DNA from 3 places in the Streptomyces sp. NPDC059534 genome. Region 1 is predicted to be linked to each of the others. Evidence: riboswitches for the same ligand, from Rfam matches in the RefSeq annotation. Region 1 holds a riboswitch; each other region holds the start of a gene.

Region 1 (2,192 bases):
ACCCGCGCGCACCGTGTCGATCAGATGCTGCTCGCGGGCCACCAGCCCGTCGAAGCCGGCCTCGGTGAGCGCCTTGCAGGCGGAGGCGATGGAGTAGACGCCGATGACGTTCGGGGAGCCGGCCTCGTGCCGGGCCGCGGTGGTGTGCCACTCCACGTCCACACCGCCGTCGGCGCGGCGCGCCACCTTGCGGGAGGCGCCGCCGCCCGCGAGGTAGGGCTCGGCGTCCTGGAACCAGTCGGCGCGGCCCGCGAGGACTCCGGAGCCGAAGGGCGCGTACAGCTTGTGGCCGGAGAAGGCGACCCAGTCCACGTCCAACTCCCGCACGGAGACCGGGTGGTGGGGCGCGAGCTGCGCGGCGTCGAGCACGATCCGGGCGCCGTGGGCGTGCGCGGCGGCGGCGAGCTCCCGCACCGGCCACAGCTCGCCGGTGACGTTGGAGGCACCGGTGACGCAGACCAGCGCGGGGCCGTAGGGGTCGCGGTCGGCGAGGGCCCGCTCCAGGGTGGCGACGGCCTGCTCCGGGGTGCGCGGCGCGTTGAGGTAGGTGACGCGGGCGTCCCGCCAGGGCAGCAGCGAGGCGTGGTGCTCGGTCTCGAAGACGAAGACCTGGCAGTCGGCGGGGAGCGTGGCGGCGAGCAGGTTGAGCGAGTCGGTGGTGGAGCGGGTGAAGACGACCTGGTCGCCGGGCCGGCAGTCGAGGAACTCGGCGACGGTGACGCGGCTGTTCTCGAAGAGGTCGGTGGAGAGCTGGGAGAGGTAGCCGGCGCCGCGGTGGACGCTGCCGTAGTAGGGGGCGTACGCGGCGACGTCGTCCCAGACCCGCTGGAGGGCCGGCGCGCTGGCCGCGTAGTCGAGCGCCGCGTAGGTCACCTCGCCGCCGGTGACGAGCGGGACGGTGACGTCCCGGCCGAGGACGGCCAGCGGGGCGGCGCAGCAGGGGTCGGCGGACTCGGCGGCGGCGGTCTCGACGGTGGCGGTGTTCGGGCGTGCGGACATGGCGGTATCTCCCGGCGGGCGGTGCGGAATGGCTTCGGTGATCCCGTACGCGGCCGGACACGGCGGGGTACGGGTGATGCCTCGGAGACGACGGGGTCGCACGCGGGTACGCGGAAGTGACCCTGTTCCGAGGGTGAAGTAGGGGCGGACTCGCCCTATCGCATTCGCTTGCTCACGGAAAAAGCTCCTCGAGAGACCAGGACCCCTGGTGTTCGAGGGGTCCGCGCTTGCCGTAGACCTCGCTGCCTACGGCCTGGTCATCACCCGGGGCACCCCGCCACGGACGGAGGGTTGCCGGACAGCAAGCCGGGGCCAAAACGCTGTCACTCGTGACCTGTAGAGCATCCTGCCACATGATCGCCGAGGCGCAAGACCCCGGTCCGGATGCTGGACCGGGGTCACGCGCGGCATACGCGCCGATCAGGCGTTGGTGGCGGCGATCCAGCCTTCCAGGGAACGGCGGGCCGCGCCGGAGTCGAGGGACTCGGCCGCCCTCGCGATGCCCGCGCTCAGCTGCTCCGCCAGGGTGCCCGTGCCGGGCTCCAGGGCGGTGAGCGCCGCCGCCGCGTTGAGCAGCACCGCGTCCCGTACCGGACCGGTCTCCCCGGCGAGGAGCCGGCGGGCGACGTCGGCGTTGTACGAGGCGTCCGCTCCGCGCAGCGCCTCCAGGGGGACGAGGTCGATGCCGACGTCGCGGGGGTCGAAGCGCTCCTCGGTGACGCCGCCGTCCCTGACCACCCACACCCGGGAGGTGGACGTGGTCGTCAGCTCGTCCAGGCCGTCGTCGCCGCGGAAGACCAGCGCGGAGTTGCCGCGCTCGGCGAGGACTCCGGCGACGATCGGCGCCATCCGCGGGTCGGCCACGCCGACGGCCTGGGCCGTCACCTTGGCCGGGTTGGTCAGCGGACCGAGGACGTTGAAGGTCGTCCGGATGCCGAGCTGGCCGCGGGCGGCGGCGACGTGCCGCAGCGAGGGGTGGAACTTCACCGCGAAGCAGATGGTGATGCCGGCTTCCTCGGCGACCTCGGCGACCCGCCGCGGGGTCAGGTTCAGATTGATGCCGAGCTTCTCCAGGACGTCGGAGGAGCCGGAGGCGGAGGACGCGGCGCGGTTGCCGTGCTTGACGACCTTCGTTCCCGTGCCGGCGACCACGATCGACGCCATCGTGGAGATGTTGACCGTCTTGGCGCCGT
Region 2 (2,192 bases), on a different contig from region 1:
CGACGCCGGGGCCGCCGCCCGGCACGCCCACAACCCGGAGGCCGAACACTCCGCCCGGACCCCGGCGCACGCAGCTACAGTCGCCCTCGGCGAGAGCGGCACCCATGGCGGAACCAGCCCGCCACACAACACCGCACCCTCTGGAGCGAAGGGGCTGACGGCACAACCAGGCCACCGACACGGAGACCGCCCGCAGTGAGGGCACGTGTGAAGGCCCTGGCGCACGCCGGTCGGTACTGCCCATGCGCCTCCCGCCCGGGGAGGCGGGAGGTCCGAAGGGGGTAACTGGTGCGAGGTAGCCAGCCGACGCCCCGGCCGGCCCTCATTGGAAGCACATGCCGGTCGTGGCGCCCCGCTGCCTGACGTCTCACAGCTCGGCCAGGAAGGTGGCACGGTCGATCGCAGCGCACGCCTGGTGAGTCTGCAGATCGACCAGGTCGTCGCGCGGCATGACGTTCACTCGCACGGGGCAGCGAGCACGGCAGCCCCGGGAGTCTTGTATCGTTCTCCGCGAATCATCCAGAGGGGTGGAGGGACCGGCCCTACGAAGCCCCGGCAACTCCCCGGTCGACTCGGCGCTCAATGTTCACGCCGTGTCGTCGGGATCAGTGCCAACTCCGGCTCGCGCCAACGTGGCGCGGGAAAAGATGAGGAGACACGGTGCTCTCTGTGCTGCCTTTCGCCCCGGCTCTGTCCACCCCGGGCTTTCCGCGTACCCATCTCGCGATCACCGCGGCATATCGGCCGACCGCTTCGGCCCTTTCCCGCTGATCATCCCTGCCCTCCCCTGAGCGAGGTCGCCGCAAGTCATGGCTCGCGGCACGAGACTGGAGTACCCCCTTCATGGACATTTCGGATATTTCTAGTGGTGTTGGCGTCCTCGACAAGGCAGCGGTGATACTCGGCGCGCTCGCGTCGGGCCCGGCCACTCTGGCGGGGCTGGTCGCTTCCACCGGCCTGGCCCGGCCTACGGCCCATCGACTCGCCCTCGCACTCGAACGTCACCGTCTGGTAGGCAGGGACGTGCAGGGCCGCTTCGTCCTTGGCCCTCGACTTGGTGAGCTCTCGGCTGCCGCGGGCGAGGACCGCCTACTGGCCGCGGCCGGTCCGGTCCTCACCTCCCTTCGGGACGCCACCGGCGAGAGCGCGCAGCTCTACCGACGCCAGGGTGAGCTGCGCGTCTGCATCGCCGCCGCCGAGCGAACCGCCGGCCTGCGCGACATCGTGCCGGTGGGGTCCACCCTCCCCATGAAGGTCGGCTCCGCTGCCCAGGTCCTGCTGGCCTGGGAGGAGCCCGAGCGCTTCTACCAGGGCCTGCAGGGCGCTCGCTTCACCGCCACCGCCCTGAGCGGCGTACGGCGCCGAGGCTGGGCCCAGTCGATCGGTGAACGCGAACCCGGCATGGCCTCCGTCTCGGCGCCGGTCCGCGGCCCGTCCGACCGCGTCGTGGCCGCCGTCACGGTCACCGGCCCGATCCAACGCCTCACCCGACACCCCGGCACCCGACTCGCGAAGGCCGCCGTCGACGCGGCCCACCGGCTCACCGAAGCCATTCACCACTCCTAACCCGTAGGGAGGGAGAGGTCTTGGGGCAGCGAGGTCCGCGAACGGGATTCGGACGTCGCCCACTTCCTCCTGCGGGCCTGGGTCAGGACTGGCTCGTCCTGCCTGGACGGTATCTCCGCCAGAACCGGCTTGAACTGGGTGTAGGCCACGTGTTGGCCTGGAGTGAAGATCAGGGACAGCGGGCAGCGGCCTCCGTACGCCCTCAGGTCCAGTAGGTCGGTAGGCGTGGATCCGCTGCGCCCGATGTAGTGAATCTGCCGGGCCTCGCATGGCGTACCGACTGACGTTTGATCCCAGGCGTCCCCTGCCGTGAAGTCATTCCCCGTACACGAACCTCAGGAGGACCAAGTGGGCAAGATGACCGAGGCCGAGGCCGAGGCAGTGTTCGCGGACATCGACACGGACGGAAGCGGAGAGATCCGACTGCGCGAGTTGAGGGACTACGACCTGGCCAACGGCGGCACCCTCGGCGGAGTAAAGCTCGCCGACTTCGTCCGAGAGGCCGACACCGACGGCGACAGGCGCATCAGCCTCACCGAGTTCAAGTCGTACTTCGCCTGACCCTCCCCCACGTCACACCACCCCACACCAGGCGCCAGCTGGCGGCGCATCCCCCTCCTCACCCG
Region 3 (2,192 bases), on a different contig from region 1:
CGCAGCTGCGCGGTCCGGTAGATCGCCGCCGCCATCCGGCCCAGCGCCTGCCCGTCCTGGTGCCGGTGCTTGCGCACCCCCACGTCCACCTGGGCGAGCGCGTCCAGGCCCACCGTGTGCAGCGCGTCGACGAGCAGCCCCAGCTCCACCCCGTAGCCGACCGGGAACGGCAGCCGTTCGAGCAGCGAGCGCCGCGCCGCGTACTCGCCGCCCAACGGCTGCACGAAACCGGCCAGCTGCGGCCAGTGCAGGTTGAGCAGCGGGCGTGCCACCAGCTCCGTGACCCGGCCGCCCTGGGCGGGGGTCCGGCCGGCGGCGGGCCCGTCGAGCTCGGTGCCGAAGGGCCGGTCGTACATCGCCTTCACGAAGTCGATGCCCGGGTCGGTGAGCAGTGGGCCCACGATCCCCGTCACGAAGTCCGCGGAGAAGTCCCGCAGGTCCGCGTCGACGAAGCACACCACGTCCCCGGCCGTCGCCATCAGCGACCGCCACAGGACCTCGCCCTTGCCGGGCACGGCCGGTATCCGGGGGAGTATCGCGTCGCGGGCGACCACCCGCGCCCCGGCCGCCGCCGCCACCTCCGCCGTGCGGTCGGTGGAGCCGGAGTCGATCACCACCAGTTCGTCGACGAGCGGCACCGCCTCCGACATCAGTTCGCGGCGGATGACGGCGACGATGTCCCCGACCGTCGCCTCCTCGTTCAGCGCGGGCAGCACCACGCTGACGGTCGTCGAACGCTTGGCGGCGAGGATCCGCTCCAGCGGCCTGTCGGCCACTGACCAGGACCGCCGGTCCAGCCAGCGCTCCACCTCTTCCAGCACGTCATCTCCATCTCGCGTTACGGACGGCCGGTCCAAGCATCCGGGCCTTCGGTTACAGTCTTGAGCAACGCGGATCCCCGATGCACGTCGGGGTGCCGACCGCGTCGGAGCGCAGGAACGAAGTCCATCGCGCTTCACAATCGAATACCGCTCATCCAGAGGGGCAGAGGGAAACGGCCCGTTGAAGCCCCGGCAACCCTCCAGTCGGTTTGTCTCGTACTCCAGCGAGGCCCCCGGCTAGGGAAGGTGCCAAATCCGTCTCATGGCGAAAAATTCGTCATGGGAAAGATGAGGAGAAAGGGCCTCGCCTCCATGGCTGCACAGACTGTCGCTTCCGCCACCACCGTCGACCTCGGTCCCGCGTCCGGGCTTTCCTGTCGCGAATGCGGTGAAGTCTTCCCGCTCGGTCCGATCTTCGCCTGCGAACTCTGTTTCGGACCTCTCGAAGTCGCGTACGACCTTCCCACCGGTGACCCCGAGGCGCTGCGCAAGCAGATCGAGGCCGGCCCCGCCAACATCTGGCGCTACGCCCCGCTGCTGCCCGTCCCGGCCGACGTCGCCGAGAAGCCGAACCTGAACCCGGGCTGGACCAAGCTCGTCCAGGCCGACAACCTCGCCCGCGAGATCGGCGTCGCCCCCGGCAAGCTCTTCGTCAAGGACGACTCCGGCAACCCGACCCACTCCTTCAAGGACCGGGTCGTCGCGCAGGCCCTGGAGGCCGCCCGCGCCTTCGGCTTCACCACCCTCTCCTGCTCCTCCACCGGCAACCTGGCCGGCGCCGTCGGCGCCGCCGCCGCCCGTGCCGGTTTCCGCTCCTGCGTCTTCATCCCGCACGACCTGGAGCAGGGCAAGGTCGTCATGGCCGGTGTCTACGGCGGTGACCTGGTCGCCATCGAGGGCAACTACGACGACGTCAACCGCTTCTGCTCGGAGCTCATCGGCGACCCGCTCGGCGAGGGCTGGGGCTTCGTGAACGTCAACCTCCGCCCGTACTACGGCGAGGGCTCCAAGACGCTGGCGTACGAGATCTGCGAGCAGCTCGGCTGGGTCATCCCCGACCAGCTGGTCATCCCGATCGCCTCCGGCTCCCAGCTCACCAAGATCGACAAGGGTCTGCAGGAGCTCATCAAGCTGGGGCTCGTCGAGGACAGGCCGTACAAGATCTTCGGCGCCCAGGCCGAGGGCTGCTCCCCGGTCTCCGCCGCCTTCAAGGCCGGCCACGACGTCGTCCGCCCGCAGAAGCCGAACACGATCGCCAAGTCGCTCGCGATCGGCAACCCGGCCGACGGCCCGTACGTGCTCGACATCGCCCGCCGCACCGGCGGCGCCGTGGAGGACGTGAACGACGAGCAGGTCGTGGACGCCATCAAG

The links. A riboswitch is a leader RNA that binds a small molecule or an ion and turns the genes downstream of it on or off. The one in region 1 is predicted to bind S-adenosylmethionine.
Region 2: another riboswitch for S-adenosylmethionine. It lies ahead of ACFVZH_RS28575 (IclR family transcriptional regulator); the one in region 1 lies ahead of ACFVZH_RS03590 (aminotransferase class V-fold PLP-dependent enzyme).
Region 3: another riboswitch for S-adenosylmethionine. It lies ahead of thrC (threonine synthase); the one in region 1 lies ahead of ACFVZH_RS03590 (aminotransferase class V-fold PLP-dependent enzyme).

Annotation. Positions count from the first base shown of each region.
Region 1 is NZ_JBHWAQ010000002.1:282,838-285,029, reverse strand. Features, by position in the region: gene ACFVZH_RS03590 (aminotransferase class V-fold PLP-dependent enzyme) at 1-999, opposite strand, end outside; SAM riboswitch class IV at 1,218-1,334, opposite strand; gene trpD (anthranilate phosphoribosyltransferase) at 1,420-2,192, opposite strand, start outside.
Region 2 is NZ_JBHWAQ010000027.1:100,376-102,567, reverse strand. Features, by position in the region: SAM riboswitch class I at 513-654, shown strand; gene ACFVZH_RS28575 (IclR family transcriptional regulator) at 844-1,566, shown strand; gene ACFVZH_RS28570 (EF-hand domain-containing protein) at 1,924-2,127, shown strand.
Region 3 is NZ_JBHWAQ010000042.1:35,078-37,269, reverse strand. Features, by position in the region: gene ACFVZH_RS33915 (glucosyl-3-phosphoglycerate synthase) at 1-821, opposite strand, end outside; SAM riboswitch class I at 970-1,116, shown strand; gene thrC (threonine synthase) at 1,110-2,192, shown strand, end outside.